4 regions of the Rhizobium sp. NZLR1 genome follow, and region 1 is predicted to be linked to each of the others. Evidence: predicted binding sites of a transcription regulator. Region 1 holds the regulator's gene; each other region holds the start of a gene.
What was found. The regulator LexA, encoded in region 1, represses DNA repair genes until DNA is damaged. The targets are predictions, from matches to a motif close to TGTTCNNNNTGTGTTCNG.
Positions count from the first base shown of each region.

Region 1 (4,545 bases):
TGGCGCAAAGCTCCTTCAGTGTGCCGGCAACCATGAAGGCGTGGTCGCGGCTCTCCATCTGGCAAGGGCCGGCAATCAGCGACAGGCGGCCGGTATTGGAAAATGTGACCTGGCCTGCGCCCTCGCCGATCCTGACTTCGGAATTCGTATCAGTGCTCATCGTGTTTCCTCGAAGGCGAAGAGCGTGCCCTGCCCGGGCGCGGGCTTCACCAGAATGCGATTGTTCTTGCGCGTGTAGGTCACTCCGTTAGCAGCCAAATGCGCTTCTGTCACGGCAAGATCGGTGACGGCAAAGAGGATAGCCCGGCCGCGCAGGCCGCGGTCGGCGGATGCGACGGCGATCTCGAAATAGGCCTCCAGCCCTTCCGGCGTCATCAGGCTGATTTTCGCATTCGGCGCCGCGATATTAACGCCGAAACCGGTTTTCTCGACGGCCGATTGCGCCGTTGCAAGGCTGACGAAGGCGGCGAATGCAGAGGGGTCCGGCGCGCAAAGCGCGATCTCGGCAATGCCGGTGACGCCATTGGCATGCGTCTCTAGCGCACCGCGATCGGCCGGCAGAGGATTGATGCGCTCAACACAGAAGAGGAAGAAATCCGGCGCGCGCAACTCAGCGGCAAAGGCCAGCTTGAAGCCGGCCATGGTCTCGGAACCGTCCGGCATTTTCATCGGCCGGCTGAACTGCAGCATGTCGCCGGCGCTCGATCCGCTGCCGACGAAGCTCCGATGAGCGCGGCCGGCATCCCCGGTGCCGAACGCCACCGCCGAAAGCCCCTCCTCGCCACAGCGGAAGCGGAAGGCCCGATTGCGGGCGGTGAAGACATTGCCTTGCCGCGCCGATGCCTCGCTCTCCTCGCGGCTGGCGATACCGAGCGGCTCCAGATAGGTCTTGTCGGCAAAGAAGACGCAGGCATTCTCCGTTCCGAAGGGATGGCGGGCATCGGCGGCAACGGTGAAGCCAAGCTTGCCGAGCCTTTCGCGCGCCAGGTCGATATTGACAACGGGCAGCACGACATGATCCAGCGGGTGCGGTTTGGCCGAGTGCTCGTTCATGATATCCCTCCCTGAAACGCCAAGAGGGTGCGACAGCGCCACCTTCAATGCAAGACATGTGCGCCAATCCGGCGAATGAAAATAAAAAACTCAACGAGTTGGCGGCAAGTTTTACGGAAATTTAGCTACTTGCGGAACACATATGGAACATATAGTGTTCTGTTCTGGATTTGTTTCAATCAAGGGGTCACACGTCGATGCTCACGCGCAAACAACAGGAGCTCCTGCTTTTCATTCATGAGCGCATGAAGGAATCCGGCATTCCGCCCTCTTTCGACGAAATGAAGGATGCCCTGGATCTGGCCTCGAAATCCGGCATTCATCGTTTGATCACAGCGCTTGAAGAGCGTGGCTTCATTCGCCGCCTACCGAACCGCGCCCGGGCGCTCGAGGTCATCAAGCTTCCGGAGGCCTACAGCCCGAGCATCCAGCCCCGGCGCGGCTTTTCGCCAAGCGTCATCGAGGGCAGCCTCGGCAAGCCGCAGCCGGTCGCCGCCCCCGCTCCTGCAAAACCGGTCGCCGATAACGGCAACTCCGTCTCCGTGCCGGTCATGGGCCGGATCGCTGCCGGCGTTCCGATCTCGGCGATCCAGAATAACACCCACGACATCGTCGTTCCCGCAGACATGCTCGGCTCCGGCGAACATTATGCGCTGGAGGTCAAGGGCGATTCGATGATCGACGCCGGCATCTTCGACGGCGACACGGTAATCATCCGCAACGGCAGCACCGCAAGTCCCGGCGACATTGTCGTTGCCCTGGTCGATGACGAAGAAGCGACGCTCAAACGTTTCCGCCGCAAGGGCGCCTCGATCGCGCTGGAGGCTGCCAATCCGGCTTATGAGACCCGGATTTTCGGGCCGGACCGCGTCAAGGTGCAGGGCAAGCTCGTCGGCCTCATTCGCCGCTATCACTGACATTGGAGAGGCCGGATTCGGCAAAACTGTTGCTGCGCCAGTCATAGGCGCGATGGCGCTTCCATGGGCGCGACAGGGTTTCGAATGCGGTCACGACCTCCAGGCCGGCATCGGCGAAGCGCAGCTCGACGGAGCCAGTCCTGCGCAGCGTCTCACCGGTAAAGAGCGTCGCTCCTGATCGGCAGCTGTTGAACCGCAGGCGGACCGACGTCACGACGATATCCGCCGCGTCGCAAGCCGGACCGAGATAGGCAGCGTTGTCGATGACGGCAACCACATGACCATTGCCGAGCCTTGATGTGCACCAGGCCTTTTTGACGCAGGAAAAGCGGTTTGCTTCACCACCGGCGACAGCCGCCCGCATCGCCGCCCTCGCTTCATTCTGCTGATCGCGGGAAAGCCTGACGCGGCGGTCGTCTCCCTCCGGCGGGACAGCGGGACCATCCAGCATTTTCGGCGGGAAATGCGTCGGCAGGACAAGTGCTCTCTGCCACTGATCGAAGATGAAATCCGGCGGGTTTTCGCGGTTGGAAGCGATTGCCGCAGCCGCGACCACTGCGACGAGACTGCCATCCTCCGAAATCACCAGATCCGGCGCCCGGGGAAGCGGCAGAAGCAGCACGCCGAGCGTAGAGACGGCGATAATCGATGTGCCGATATGGCGCAGCCGGGTGCGCAGCAGCGTCAGCAGCAGAAAGCCGGCCACGGCGACAGCGAAATACCAAGCCGGCAAGCGGCCGATGCCGATATCACCGCCCCAACCGGACACCGTTTTGGCGACCGCAATCACCAGGTCGAGGCCGAGGCCGACCACCTTCCAGAGCGGAACGTCCAGACCGAACGGCATGAGCAACATCGCCAGCAGCCCGGCCGGCATGACGATGAAGGAGATGATCGGCATCGTCGCGAGATTTGCCGGCAGCCCGTAAGCGGTCAGGCGATGAAAATGTTCGATCGAAAACAGCGCCGTGGAAAAACCGCCGATCAGCGAGGTCAGGAAGACGCCGCCGAAGAAGCCGGCGACGGCAACGACCGGTCGGAAGACCGGCAGTTTCAGCAAGGCGTTTTCGCGGACGCGCCGGTCCTTCCACAGTTGATAACCCGATACGAGTGCCAATGTCGCGGCAAAGGACATCTGGAAGCTCGGGCCCAAGACTTCGGACGGCGAAATGGCGATGATGACGAGCGCCGAGAGAACGACATTGCGCAGGCTGATCGACGGCCGGTCGAAGAAGACGGCGACCAGCATGATCGCCATCATGATGAAGGCACGTTCGGCCGAGACCCCGAAGCCGGAAATCAGGTAGTAGGCGGTGACGGCGCTGAGCGCGCCGGCGGCGGCGATCTTCTTTGTCGGATAGGCCTGAGCGACGCCCGGAAAAAGGCTGAGCAGCATCCGGAAGCCGACGAAGAAGATGCCGGCCGACAGCGCCATGTTGAGGCCGGAGATCGCGACAATATGAGCAAGGCCGGACTGGCGCAGCGCCTCCGTCGTCGCATTCGAGATGGCGCGTCGCTCGTCGGTCACCAAAGCAGCGGCAAAAGCGCCGGTGTCGCCGGGCAGGATCGATCGTATGCGGTCGCCAATGCTACTGCGCAGGCGGTAAAGCCATTCCAGCAGAGCTGCCGATGTCGATCTGGCAGCCTGCGGACCCGCCTCCAGATCCTTCTCTGGCGCACCGTAGAAGAAGCCGTTGGCGCCGATGCCATCGAAATAGGCACCGAAGGAGAAGTCGTTGAGCTCGGGAAGTGCGGGGCCTGCCGGCGGCGTCAGTCGTGCCCTGCCGGTGATGAGGTCGCCGATGTCGAAAGGCATGTCGGCGCCGCGGACGATCGCGGTTATGCGTCCCGGCGGCCGCTTCAACTCCGGCGCCTCCGTGCCGGTGACGGCAAGAATGTAGCGCCAGCGCCCACGGCCGTCGCCTTCTCGCCGCTCGACTCGGCCGGTCACTGTCGTCGTCACCGAGGAATCGAGGATCACCGTCGAAGCCCGCCAGCTCTCGAATTGTGCGCAGAGCATGCCGCCGGCCACGAGTGCAGGCGCCAGCAGCGTCGCCCGCAATGCCGCCCGGCTGCGGCCGACGATGAGAACCGCGATCGTCAGCACCAACAGAGAGAGCAGCGATGCAACAAGCGGAAATTCGGATGCCGCAACAAACCAGAAGGCCGCCCCGGCGCCGAGAAACACCGGCGAAAAAAGCAGCAAGCGGCCATGATCCGCCTCCTCGCCCAGCATGCGCATGCCGGCGCCAATCGATTGCCGGGCTGCGGCGAGCAGCCGGTGGCGCAAAGATGTCGTCGACTGCGTCCTGGTCGGCCGTATCACCACGATAGGCGGCGAAAAACCGGAGGGACCGGCTGAGCCGGCGCCTGCTTCCGGCCGCAATTCGACTGTCGTCACTTCCTGCATGTGCCGCCCAAGGTCACCCGCGAAGACGGCCAGAATGCATTCTCTAATCAAATCCGGCAAGGATAATCGATTGAAATATGAGGGAAAATCGCCAGCGCCAAAAGACTAAGCGAATCATTGGCTTCCGATATGCACGGGGCTCATCGCTGCAGTGCCTAAAAGGTG
Region 1 is NZ_CP071632.1:2,126,120-2,130,664, reverse strand. It holds gene kdsA (3-deoxy-8-phosphooctulonate synthase) at 1-160, opposite strand, end outside; gene J3O30_RS10645 (VOC family protein) at 157-1,053, opposite strand; gene lexA (transcriptional repressor LexA) at 1,251-1,970, shown strand; gene J3O30_RS10635 (ComEC/Rec2 family competence protein) at 1,951-4,380, opposite strand.

Region 2 (4,545 bases), 2.3 Mb from region 1:
AAAAATGCCGGATACAGGGTTGCTGCCAATTATGCCGGCAACGACGAGAAGGCCAAAGCCTTCCATGACGTTACCGGCATCCCGGTGTTCAAATGGGATGTTTCGGATTACCTCGCTTGCGGCGAGGGGATTGCCAGGATCGAAAGCGAGATCGGGCCGGTCGAAATCCTCGTCAACAATGCCGGCATTACCCGTGACGCGATGTTCCACAAGATGACGCCGCAGCAATGGCACGAGGTGATCAATACCAACCTCACCGGTCTGTTCAACATGACGCATCAGGTCTGGACCGGCATGCGCGACCGCAGCTTCGGCCGGATCGTCAACATCTCCTCGATCAACGGCCAGAAAGGCCAGATGGGTCAGGTGAATTATTCGGCAGCCAAGGCGGGCGATCTTGGCTTCACCAAGGCGCTGGCCCAGGAAGGCGCGGCCAAGAACATCACCGTCAACGCCATCTGTCCCGGTTATATCGGAACGGAAATGGTGCTTGCCGTGCCGGAAAAGGTGCTGAACGAACGCATCATCCCGCAGATCCCCGTCGGCCGTCTCGGCGAGCCGGAAGAGATCGCGCGATGCGTCACCTTCCTCGCCTCCGACGATGCCGGCTTCATCACAGGTTCGACGCTGACGGCCAATGGCGGGCAGTTCTTCGCCTAAAGTACATCTCGCAAAACTGTATTGTCGTTTGCGATTACGACATGCGTGACTTTCCGAGTAGATCAGCGGTGGATTGAAGCAAGAGCGCGTCCCGTCGGATGCGCTCTTGCTTATTTCATGCCCCATGCCCGCGCGAGCAGCAAAGAAAAACGGGCGCCGAAGCGCCCGTTGGGAGTCCGATATGCTTTTTGCCGATCAGCAACGGGCCTCGTAGCGGCGGCCGTAACGGTCGCGATAGACGCAGTAGCCGCGGCGTTCGACCGAGTGGCCGATGAGAGCGCCGGTCAGACCGCCGGCAACGGCGCCGACCGCAGCACCACCCCAGCTGTTGGTGACAACACCGCCGATGACCGCACCGGTGCCGGCGCCGATCGCGGTACCTTGCTCGGTCGCTGTGCAGGATGCCAGAGCGCCAACGAGCGCACCAATAAGAACAATCTTCTTCATCATGTCGTAACTCCCCAGGTTTGTTGGCCTTTAGACGCGGCCCATGAGTACAAGAATAATGATAATCACGAGAACTAGCCCCAAACCGCCGGAAGGTCCATAGCCCCAGCCACGGCTATAACCCCAATTCGGCAAGGCTCCGATCAAGAGCAGAATGAGGATAACAAGAAGTATTGTGCCAAGCATGGTGTGTTTCCTTCATTTCATCGGCAATTTGAATGGACGAGAAACACGTATTGGCGATTTTTGTTCCCGGTTAAGCCAGGAAATGTCATGCGTCCTGACCTCCGCCTATCGGAAATTTGCTCGTATGGTTAAAAAGGCGTTTAAATACAATATGTTGCGGTGAACAAAGCGAGAAAGTCCCGATGTCGCCGATTCGTCAGCGATTCGTTCCGTTTTTGATCGGTGCGCCGCCATTGACCATCCCGAGTTAACCGCATCTGAATCCGCCTTGCTAAAGCTTAACGCCAACACGACGAGGCGGAACGGGACATCCGCTACCGATCCGCATCTAGCGCGCCGATTGAAATCCGGCCACCAGATATTGCCGTGAACAGAAGGCGAAACCAATACAGTCGGCGATTCGTCGCCGATTTGTTCGGGCTTTGGTCGACAGGTTAATTACGGGCGCAATTTTCGATTGTTCGTCGCAGGACAGACTCGTCTTCTACGACAGCGAAATACAAAAGGGGAGGGAGTCCAGCGATTCAGCATCTAGTGGGAAAAACTGATTCAAAATCAATACTTAGCCGTGAACAAAAGCTGAATCAGCGCGAGTGAGCGATTCGTCGCTGATTCGTTCTCACGCTGTTCCGAATCGGAAATTCGGGTGTTCCGCAAGACTCGCAAAGGTCGTAATCCCAGAAGCAATTTGAAATCTGCCCTTGCGTTTGCGGTGACAGCTGTCCATGTGTTCTCTAGCTTCCATGAGAAGCCGAGATTTTCCTGGGGGCGCCCGCCCTCATTTGCATGGACCCATGATTCTGACTTCGCAGCCGACTATTCTGAGTGGACGCGGTGTGACCGCGGTGCTCGGGCCGACCAATACCGGCAAGACCCATTATGCCATCGAGCGCATGGTCGCGCATGGGAGCGGCGTGATCGGCCTGCCGCTCAGGCTGCTGGCGCGCGAGGTCTATACGCGGGTGGTGGAGAAGGTCGGCGTCCAGAATGTGGCGCTGGTTACCGGCGAGGAAAAGATTTCGCCGCCCAATGCGCGTTTTTCGGTCTGCACCGTTGAGGCGATGCCGCGCGAGACCAAGGCCGCCTTCGTCGCGATCGACGAGGTGCAGCTCGCCGGCGATCTCGAACGCGGCCATATCTTCACCGACCGCATCCTGCATCTTCGCGGCCGTGAGGAAACGCTGCTGCTCGGCGCGGCGACGATGCGGCCGATCCTGCTGCAGCTTCTGCCCGGCATCAATATCGTCGAGCGGCCGCGGCTTTCGCATCTTTTTTACGCCGGGCAGAAGAAAATCACTCGGTTGCCGCAGCGCTCGGCCATCGTTGCCTTCTCGGCCGACGAGGTCTATGCCATCGCCGAGCTCATACGCCGGCAGCGCGGCGGTGCGGCCGTCGTGCTTGGCGCGCTCAGCCCGCGCACCCGCAACGCGCAGGTGGCACTTTATCAGGCGGGCGATGTCGAATATCTGGTGGCGACCGATGCGATCGGCATGGGCCTCAACCTCGATGTCGATCACGTTGCCTTCGCCCAGGACCGGAAATTCGACGGCTACCAGTTCCGCAATCTCAATCCGGGTGAACTCGGTCAGGTCGCTGGGCGCGCCGGGCGGCACGTGCGAGACGGTACCTTCGGCGTCACCGGACAGGTTTCGCCGTTCGACGAAGAGCTGGTGCAGCGCATCGAGGGGCATGAATTCGACAACGTCAAGGTTTTGCAGTGGCGGACGACCGAGATGGACTTCTCCTCGATTCCATCGCTGCGCGCCAGCCTCGAGGCAGGGCCGCGCGTGCCGGGGCTGACGCGGGCGCTGCCTGCGGTCGACCAGCAGGCGCTCGAACAGCTTTCGCGCTACCCCGAGATCGTCGGTCTTGCCGACAGGCCTGCCCGCGTCGAAAAACTCTGGGAGGCTTGCGCGCTTCCCGACTATAGGCGTATCACCCCGGCACAACATGCCGATCTTATCTCGACCCTCTTTTCCGATCTCGTCCGCTATGGCACGGTGAACGAGCAGTTTCTCGCGGAGCAGGTTCATCGCTCCGATCGGACAGATGGGGAAATTGACACGCTTTCGGCGCGAATCGCGCAGATAAGAACCTGGACCTATGTTTCGAATCGGCCGGGTTGGCTTGCCGATCCGACACACTGGCAGGAAAAGACGCGGGAAATCGAAGATCGATTGTCCGACGCGTTACATGAAAGGTTGACGAAACGCTTTGTTGATCGCAGGACATCTGTGCTCATGAAGCGCCTGAGAGAGAATGCGATGCTGGAAGCTGAAATCAGTGTGAATGGCGATGTCTTCGTTGAAGGACATCATGTAGGGCAATTGAGCGGATTCCGTTTCACGCCGGTGACGGGAACGGACGGGCCGGACGCCAAGGCGGTTCAGGCTGCGTCGCAGAAAGCGCTCGCGCTCGAATTCGAGGCCCGTGCGGCTCGAATCCATGCCGCGGGCAACAGCGACCTGGCGATCGGCTCGGATGGGTTGATCCGTTGGATCGGCGACCCGGTGGCGCGGCTTTCGGGCAGCGATCACATCATGCGTCCGCGCGTGATTCTGTTGGCCGACGAGCAGTTGACGGGCAATGCCCGCGATCATGTCGCCGCCCGGATCGAGCGCTTCGTCAATCATCATATTAGCACGGTGCTGAAGCCGCTCGATGATCTGTCGCGCGCCGAGGACCTGCAGGGTCTTGCCAAGGGGCTGGCCTTCCAGCTCGTGGAGAATCTCGGCGTGCTGTTCCGCCGCGACGTGACCGAGGAAGTGAAGTCACTCGACCAGGAGGCGCGAGCCTCCATGCGCCGTTACGGCGTGCGTTTCGGGGCTTATCATATTTTCGTTCCGGCACTTCTGAAGCCGGCGCCGGCCGAGCTCATCACCCTGCTCTGGGCGCTGAAGAACGACGGTTTGGACAAACCGGGCTACGGCGATCTCATTCCGGTGCTTGCCGCCGGCCGTACCTCCGTCGTCACCGATCCGAGTTTCGAGCGGATGTTCTACAAGCTTGCCGGCTTCCGGTTCCTCGGCAAGCGTGCCGTGCGCATCGACATCCTCGAACGGCTTGCCGATATCATCCGTCCGCTGCTGCAGTGGAAGCCGGGTCAGAACAACCGTCCGGAAGGCGCCTATGACGGCCGCCGCTTCACGACGACGACAGCCATGCTGTCGATCCTCGGTGCGACGCTCGAAGACATGGAAGAAATCCTCAAGGGCCTCGGTTATCGCGCCGATGCCGTGAAGGCGGAAGAGG
Region 2 is NZ_CP071632.1:4,447,659-4,452,203, reverse strand. It holds gene J3O30_RS21835 (beta-ketoacyl-ACP reductase) at 1-660, shown strand, start outside; gene J3O30_RS21830 (YMGG-like glycine zipper-containing protein) at 856-1,110, opposite strand; gene J3O30_RS21825 (DUF3309 family protein) at 1,138-1,293, opposite strand; gene J3O30_RS21820 (helicase-related protein) at 2,088-4,545, shown strand, end outside.
Region 2: the regulator LexA is predicted to act here: its motif matches at 1,908-1,925, upstream of J3O30_RS21820 (helicase-related protein).

Region 3 (4,545 bases), 1.7 Mb from region 1:
AGCCGCAGAAGGTGTCGCCGGCGCCGACCGTATCGACGGGTTCGATCTTCAGACCCTGCGCCCTTGAAACCGCCCCATCGCGGATGGCGACGACGCCGTCGCCGCCAAGCGTCACGATCAACGTCTGGCCGGTTTCGGCATGCAGCCGGGTCAGGGCTGCCTCACGCGCCTGCGCATCCATGCCATCTTGGCCGGCTAGCCGCTCGAACTCGGTCTCGTTGGCGATGACGATATCGGCAAGTCGGCCGAGACGCGGCGCATCGGGGATCAAAGGAGCAAGGTTGAGGATGCTGGTGACGCCTTTGGCGCTGGCGGCCGACAGGGCGCGTTCGACGGCTGCAGCCGGCACTTCGAGCTGCAGCATCAGGATATCGCCTTCCTTCATGCCGCCGATCGCCGTCTCGGCATCCTCAGGCGCGACCAGGCCGTTGGCGCCGGGAACGACGGCGATCATGTTTTCGCCGTCGCCGCCGACAAGGATCAGCGCCGTGCCGGTGGGACCGTCGACATGTTTGACGAGAGAAAGATCGGTTCCTGCATCATCGAGCAGGGAAAGGGCATCGGCGGCGAAGCTATCCTTGCCGACGGCGCCGGCCATATGCACATAGCGGCCGGCGCGCCGCGCTGCCAGCGCCTGGTTGGCGCCCTTGCCGCCGGCGGCTGTGGCAAAACCGTTGCCGGCCACCGTTTCGCCGGGCTTCGGCAGGCGCTCGGTCGTGGCGATGAGGTCCATGTTGATGGACCCGAAAACTGTTATCATCAAGGGTGTCCCGTCTTTTGGGGCATGCGGCGACGGCATGCTCCACTTCTTCGATAGAGCATGATGCCGAAAAGTGTGCGCGGTTTTCGAAAGACATCATGCTCCTGCTGTTTCATTCGGGCGAGACACTGCCCGAAGCGGTCACTCCTCGTCAACCACCCTGAGCTTGAGAAGACCGGTACGGCTTTCCACCGATTTGGCCGCAGGTTCGCTGTCGCGAGCAGGCTTGGCCTCGCCGCCTGCCTCGAATTCCAGCGCTTCGATCTTGGCGCCGCGCCTGGTGAGTTTGTCGGCCGAGGTGACCACCATGTCGATATCCTTCTGCGCCAGGGCGAAATGACCCTGCAGCTTGCGCACCCGCTCGTCGAGGCGGCCGAGATCGTCCATCAGGATCGCCACCTCGCCCTGGATCAGATGCGCCTGCGCCCGCATGCTCTGGTCCTTGAGCACGGCCTGGATGACCTGGATCGACAGCATCAGCAGCGACGGCGAGACGATGACGATGCGCGCCCGGTGCGCCTTCTGCACCACCGGCTCGAAGTTTTCGTGGATCTCGGCGAAGATCGATTCCGACGGCACGAAGAGAAAGGCCGTGTCCTGGGTTTCGCCCTGGATCAGATATTTCTCGGAAATGTCCCTTATATGGACCTCCATGTCGCGGCGGAACTGCTGGCCGGCGGTCTTGCCGGCCTCGGGACTGCCGGCGTCGCGGATCGCGTTCCAGGCTTCGAGCGGGAATTTTGCGTCGATCACCAGCGGCGGCGCGCCGTTCGGCATGCGGATCGTGCAATCCGGTCGCGAGCCGTTGGTGAGCGTCTGCTGGAAGGCATAGGCGCCCATCGGCAGGCCGTCGGCGACGATGGTCTCCATCCGCGACTGGCCGAAGGCGCCACGTGTCTGCTTGTTGGACAGAATGGCCTGCAGCCCGACGACATCCTTGGCGAGCGTCTGGATATTGTTCTGCGCGGCATCGATCACCGCCAGCCTTTCCTGCAGCCGCTGCAGGTTCTCATGGGTCGATTTGGTCTGCTCGGTGATCGTCGAGTTGACGCGCTGCGACATGCCGTCGAGGCGTTGGCTGATCGTCTGGTTGAGTTCACTCTGCCGCGCGCCGAAGACCTCGGTCATCGCCGCGATGCGGCCCTGCATCTCCGCCTGGATCCTGAGAAGCTCGGCCATGCGCGCGTCGCTTTCCCCAGCGCGAAAGCTCGCTTCCTCCGCCTGCTCGTGGCGAAGGCTCGCGCCCCGTAGCAGCAGCACGATCACCAGCAGGACAAACGCCAACAGAACCCCGCCGGCAAGCGCCAGCATGGCCGGGCTGATCGAGGCAAGCGACACAGTGAACGAATCGGAATTGACGGTCATGTCGCAACCATACCAGAAGAGACGGCAATATATAGATCAAAGGGTGAACGGAATTGGCGGTCGCCACTATCCTCGCACGCCGCTACTTCTGCTGGCTCCTGCGGAGAAATTGCGCCTCGATTTAACGATTGCTCAACCATATTCGCCAAAACCTGCGGCGCAGAATTCCTTCCCGCACACTCGCGCCAAGTACAGAGATCCCGATGACCTCCCGGCAGACCGACAGTGCCCTCAGGCAGCGCCTCGATTTCATCGAACTCGACGAGGCGGCGCGCAAGTCGATGCGGGATCTGCGCCCTGTCATCACCGAGCTGATCGGCGGCGCCCTCGATAAATTCTACGCCAAGATTGCCAGAACCCCGGCTGTCGCCGGCTTCTTTGCCGACAGGAACCATGTCGGCAAAGCCAAGCAGCGCCAGCAGGATCATTGGGCCAATCTCGCCGGCGGTGCGTTCGACGACAGTTATGTCGACGGCGTCACCGCGGTCGGCCGGACGCACGCCCGCATCGGCCTGGAGCCGCGCTGGTATATCGGCGGTTACGCCATCGTCATGTCCGAACTCGTCAAGGGCATCATGGAAAAGCAGTGGCCGTCGGTTTTCGCGCGCCAGCAAGGCAAGCTGCTGGCCGAGAAGCTGTCGGTGGTCATCAAGGCCGGCATGCTCGACATGGATTATTCCATCTCGGTCTATCTCGAAACGCTCGAAGCCAAGCGCCGCGCCTTGGAAGAGCAGCGCGCCAAGGCCGAATCCGACCAGGCGATGGCACTGGAGCAACTGCGCCGCGGTCTGGAAGCGCTTTCGAACGGCGATCTCGAAGCCACTCTGCCGTCCGACCTGCCGGGTAATTTCCGGCAGATGGCCGAGGATTACAACCGCGCCGTCGGCGCCCTTCGCAAGTCCTTCGCATCCGTGCGCGAGGCCTCGGGCCAGATCATGGGCGGCGCCGATATCATTTCCACTGCGACCAACGACCTGGCGCTGCGCACCGCCCAGCAGGCGGCAGGCGTCGAGGAGAGTTCAGCCGCCCTGCAACAGCTCTCCGTCAGCGTCGGCCAGACGGCCGCCAATGCCGAAAAGGCATCGGCTGCCGTGCGCGAGACGCAGCAGAAGGCGAAGAACTCCGGCGAACTCGTCACCAGCGCCGTCTCGGCAATGGCCGGCATCGAGAAATCCTCGACCGGGATCTCCAAGATCATCGGCGTCATCGATGAGATCGCCTTCCAGACCAATCTTCTGGCGCTGAACGCTGGTGTCGAAGCGGCGCGTGCCGGTGATGCCGGCAAGGGTTTTGCCGTCGTCGCCCAGGAAGTCCGCCAGCTCGCCCAGCGCACGGCCGAAGCCGCCAAGGAGATCAAGAACCTGATCTCGCAGAGCTCGACCCAGGTCAATGAGGGCGTCGGCATCGTCTCCAGCACCGGCGAGGCGCTGAACGACATGATCAGCCGCATCGACATCATCAACCGCTTCGTCGCCGATATCGCCGCCGCCGCCCGCGATCAGGCGACCGGCGTCAACGAGGTCAGCGTCGCGGTCCGCAACATGGGAGCGATCACCGAGCAGAATTCGGACATGCTCGAGCACTCCTCGGCCGAAACCCGCCGCCTCAAGGACGAGGTGGAGAACCTGATCGAACTGCTGCGCCGCTTCCGCGCACGCCCCGAGGGCCATGTCGCCATCGCCGCCCGCTGGGCAGCCTAAGGGGAATATGGCGAAATTCCAGGCGGCGATGCAAAAAAGCGTCTTCGTCGCCTGCCGGATAATTCCATAGTCGGAAAAGATGGGTTATGGGAACGCCATGACCATCAAGCCACTCATCATTCTTCCCGATCCCGTTCTCCGCCAGATCTCCAAGCCGATCGAGCGGGTCGACGCCGATCTGCAGCGCCTTGCCGACGACATGCTGGAAACCATGTACGACGCGCCGGGCATTGGCCTTGCGGCAGTTCAGATCGGCGTACCGCGCCGCATGCTGGTCATCGACATCGCTCGCGAGGGCGAGGAAAAGCAGCCGCAGGTGTTCATCAACCCGGAGATCGTCACCTCCTCCGACGAGCGCTCGGTCTATGAGGAAGGCTGCCTGTCGATTCCGGATTATTATGCTGAGGTTGAGCGCCCGGCTGTCGTCTCTGTCAAATATCTCGACCGGAACGGCAAGGAACAGACGGTTGAAGCCGACGGCCTGCTCGCCACCTGCCTGCAGCACGAGATCGACCATCTGAACGGCGTGCTGTTCATCGATTATATCTCGCGGCTGAAGCGGGAGATGGTGATCAAGAAGTTCACCAAGGCGGCGAAGTCGAAGGCGCTCTGAGCATTGCGTTGAAAATTCACCGGAAAGGCACTATGATATCACCGATATCATGATGGAGATGCCGAATGGGTGACCTGCTTATCCGCGATGTTCCGGATGTGATGAAA
Region 3 is NZ_CP071632.1:427,280-431,824, forward strand. It holds gene J3O30_RS02135 (ribokinase) at 1-760, opposite strand, end outside; gene J3O30_RS02140 (DNA recombination protein RmuC) at 902-2,125, opposite strand; gene J3O30_RS02145 (globin-coupled sensor protein) at 2,329-3,825, shown strand; gene def (peptide deformylase) at 3,923-4,438, shown strand; gene J3O30_RS02155 (plasmid stabilization protein) at 4,504-4,545, shown strand, end outside.
Region 3: the regulator LexA is predicted to act here: its motif matches at 2,158-2,175, upstream of J3O30_RS02140 (DNA recombination protein RmuC).

Region 4 (4,545 bases), 150 kb from region 1:
GATTGGAATGCCGCTCGACAACCATCAGCCCCGCGGTTTCGCCGCCGACCTCGCGGAGCCAGACCTCGCCGCGTTCGATGCGAGGCGCGTAATCCTCCGTTATCAGGATCGGCGGAGCGCCGAACAGTTCGGTATAGGGCCGATAGGCGGCTGCTGTCAGCGTCGTGATCCTTTCCAGATCTTCGGGCGACGCCGGCCGCATCGTCATTCCGCCGCAGCCGCCCTCTTCGCCGGCCGCCGTTCCAGCAATTCCTTGAGGAAGTGCCCGGTATAGGAGCGCTTCTCCTTGACGATCGCCTCGGGCGTGCCGAAAGCCACAATCTCGCCGCCGCCATCACCGCCTTCGGGACCGAAATCGAGCACCCAGTCGGCCGTCTTGATGACTTCGAGATTGTGCTCGATCACCACCACGGAATTGCCCTGGTTGACCAGTTCGTGCAGCATTTCAAGCAGCTTGGCGACGTCGTGGAAATGCAGGCCGGTCGTCGGTTCGTCGAGAATGTAGAGCGTGCGCCCCGTCGAGCGTTTCGACAGCTCCTTGGCCAGCTTGACGCGCTGTGCCTCGCCGCCCGACAGCGTATTGGCCTGCTGGCCGACCTTGATGTAACCGAGGCCGACATCCTTCAGCGACTGCAGCTTGTCGCGCACGGCCGGCACCGCCGCGAAGAAGTCGACGCCTTCCTCCACCGTCATGTCGAGCACGTCGGCGATCGACTTCTGCTTGAAGGTGACATCGAGTGTCTCGCGATTGTAGCGCTTGCCGTGGCAGACGTCGCAGGTGACGTAGACATCGGGCAGGAAGTGCATCTCGATCTTGATGACGCCGTCGCCCTGGCAGGCCTCGCAACGCCCGCCCTTGACGTTGAAGGAGAAACGCCCCGGCTGGTAGCCGCGCGCTTTTGCCTCCGGCAGGCCGGCGAACCAATCGCGGATCGGCGTGAACGCGCCGGTATAGGTCGCCGGGTTCGAGCGCGGCGTGCGGCCGATCGGCGACTGGTCGATGTCGATCACCTTGTCGATATGCTCGAAGCCGTCAATGCGGTCGTGATCGGCCGGGTTTTCGCGCGCGCCCATGACGCGGCGCGCTGCCGATTTATACAGCGTCTCGATCAGGAAGGTGGATTTGCCGCCGCCGGAAACGCCGGTCACCGCCGTGAACACCCCGAGCGGGATTGCCGCCGTGACGTTCTTCAGATTGTTGCCGCGGGCGCCGACCACCTTGATCTCGCGGCCCTTCTTCTGTCTGCGGCGCTCGTTGGGAACGGGAACGCCGAGTTCGCCCGAGAGATATTTTCCGGTCAGCGACTTCGGATTGTCCATGATATCCTGCGGCGTGCCGTGGGCGATGACCTCGCCGCCATGAATGCCGGCGGCCGGGCCGATATCGACCACGTCGTCGGCCGTCATGATCGCATCCTCGTCATGTTCGACGACGATGACGGTGTTGCCGATGTCGCGCAGGTGCTTCAGCGTGTCGAGCAGCCGGGCATTGTCGCGCTGATGCAGGCCGATCGAAGGCTCGTCGAGCACATAGAGCACGCCGGTCAGCCCCGAGCCGATCTGCGAGGCCAGCCGGATGCGCTGGCTTTCGCCGCCCGACAGCGTGCCGGAATTGCGCGACAGGCTGAGATATTCCAGGCCGACATCGTTGAGGAAACGCAGCCGGTCGCGGATTTCCTTGAGGATGCGCACGGCAATCTCGTTCTGCTTGGCGTTGAAGCTGGCCGGCAGCGTCTCGAACCAGTCGCGGGCGACGCGGATCGACATGGCAGTCACTTCGCCGATATGCAGCGTGGCGATCTTCACCGCCAGCGCTTCCGGCTTCAGGCGGAAGCCGTTGCAGGAAGGGCAGGGTGCTGCCGACATGAAGCGCTCGATGTCCTCACGCGCCCAGGCGGAATCGGTCTCCTTCCAGCGCCGCTCGAGATTGGTGATGATGCCCTCGAAATTCTTCTGCGTCGTATAGGAGCGGGCGCCGTCGGCATAATGGAATTCGATCTTGTCGTCGGTGCCGTTGAGAATGACGTCCTTGGCCTCGTCGGAAAGATCGTTCCAGCGGGTGCCGAGCTTGAAGCCGTAATGTTTGCCCAGCGCTTCCAGCGTCTGATTGTAATAGGGCGAGGTCGACTTGGCCCAGGGCGCGATCGCCCCGTCGCGCAGCGTCCGTTCCGGCTCGGGCACGATCAGGTCGCGATCGATCTTCTGCTGGGCGCCGAGGCCGTCGCAGGTCGGGCAGGCGCCGAAGGGATTGTTGAAGGAGAACAGTCGCGGCTCGATCTCCGGAATGGTGAAGCCGGAAACCGGGCAGGCGAATTTTTCCGAAAACAGCACGCGCTCATGCGTCTCGTTGAGCGACTTGTTGGCCGAACCGCCGGCCGAGGTCTCTTCCAGCGGCAGCGGCTTGTCGGCGAATTCGGCGACCGCCAGCCCGTCGGCGAGCTTCAGGCAGGTTTCCAGGCTGTCGGCTAGGCGGGCCGAGACATCCGAGCGCACGACGATGCGGTCGACCACCACGTCGATGTCGTGCTTGTATTTCTTGTCGAGCACCGGCGCCTCGGCAATCTCGTAGAACTGGCCGTCGACCTTGACGCGCTGGAAGCCCTTCTTCATCAGCTCCGCCAGTTCCTTCTTGTATTCGCCCTTGCGCCCGCGCACGAGCGGCGCGAGAATATAAAGACGGGTGCCTTCGCCGAAATCGAGCACGCGGTCGACCATCTGGCTGACGGTCTGGCTTTCGATCGGCAGGCCGGTCGCCGGTGAATAGGGCACGCCGACGCGGGCAAAGAGCAACCGCATATAGTCGTAGATCTCGGTCACGGTGCCGACCGTCGAGCGCGGGTTGCGCGAGGTGGTTTTCTGCTCGATCGAGATCGCCGGCGACAGTCCGTCGATCTGGTCGACGTCGGGCTTCTGCATCATCTCGAGAAACTGCCGGGCATAGGCGGAGAGGCTCTCGACATAGCGCCGCTGGCCCTCGGCATAGATCGTGTCGAAGGCAAGCGAGGATTTGCCGGAGCCCGAAAGCCCGGTCATGACGATCAGCTTATTGCGCGGCAGATCGAGATCGATGCCTTTGAGATTATGCTCGCGCGCGCCGCGGATGGAGATCGTCTTCAGTTCGCTCATCGTCTCAGCTTGGTCCTTTGGGATAACAGCCCTTATTTAGTGATGCCGAACGGCGAGTCGAGGCTGAATGTCCGCAACACTGAAGGTTTTCGATTCTGTTGACAGGATCATACGGATAAACTAGAACAAAGAAAGAACAAAAATCCTGATGGATGCATGCGGTGTTCTGACGGAGAAATATGTGGATTAAGTGCCGCCCATGCGCATCGGCGGTCGTTGATGGTTTAAGGTGCGCCGATCGATTGAAACGCCGCCGGGCAGGGCGGCAGGTAGGGTGAGAGCATGGCTGGTAGCGTAAACAAGGTAATTCTGATCGGAAATGTCGGTGCGGACCCGGAAATCCGCCGCACCCAGGATGGCCGGCCGATCGCCAATCTTCGTATTGCGACCTCGGAGACCTGGCGCGACCGCAATTCCGGCGAGCGTCGTGAAAAGACCGAATGGCACACTGTCGTCGTCTTCAACGAGGGCCTGTGCAAGGTCGTCGAGCAATATGTGAAGAAGGGCGCCAAGCTCTATATCGAAGGCCAGTTGCAGACCCGTAAGTGGCAGGACCAGCAGGGACAGGACCGCTACTCGACGGAAGTGGTGCTGCAGGGCTTCGGTTCGACGCTGACCATGCTCGACGGCCGCGGTGAAGGCGGCGGTGCAAGCTCCGGTGGCGGCCGTGGCGGCAGCAGCAGCAATGATTATGGCGACGACTACGGCGCCCCGGCTCCCTCATCATCGCCAAGCCGCGGCGGTGGCGGCGGTGGCAACTTCTCGCGGGATCTCGACGACGACATCCCGTTCTGATCGGCCGTTCGTGGTTTATGATTTATCCGAGAGCATGACGTCTTTAACGGCGTCATGCTCTTTTTCTTTGATCTCGCGGCGGATGCCGTTTTCAGTGCGGCGTTGCGCTGATCAGATTGAACGCCGATTTCGCCCCGTCGACGACGAACTGTGCGGCAAGGGCCGCGAGGATAACGCCGAGAAGCCGCGTCAGAATTGCCCGGCCGGTGACGCCGAGGAAACGGTCCAGCCGTTCGGCGATCAGCAGCATTAGGAAGGTCAGCAGCAGATTGGCGGCAATGACGCCGATCAGTTGGGCTTTCCCGATGGAGGTGGCGAGCGTGCCGGCAAGCAGGATCGTCGCCGAGATGGCGCCCGGGCCGGCAATCAGCGGCAAGGCTAGCGGGAAGACGGCGATATTCTCGATGTGATCCTTGGTGATGGCCGCTTCGGTGGCCTTCTCCTTGCGTTCCTGGCGTCTTTCGAAGACCATCTCGAAGGCGATCCAGAACAGCAGCAGACCGCCGGCGATGCGGAAGGCGCCGATCGAAATCCCGAGCACGCCGAGTACGCCGGCCCCAAACAGCGCGAAGACGGCGAGGATGATGAAGGCGATAACCGAGCCGCGCAGCGCCACCTGCGTGC
Region 4 is NZ_CP071632.1:2,279,693-2,284,237, forward strand. It holds gene J3O30_RS11415 (GNAT family N-acetyltransferase) at 1-208, opposite strand, end outside; gene uvrA (excinuclease ABC subunit UvrA) at 205-3,126, opposite strand; gene J3O30_RS11425 (single-stranded DNA-binding protein) at 3,409-3,921, shown strand; gene J3O30_RS11430 (MarC family protein) at 4,013-4,545, opposite strand, start outside.
Region 4: the regulator LexA is predicted to act here: its motif matches at 3,248-3,265, upstream of uvrA (excinuclease ABC subunit UvrA).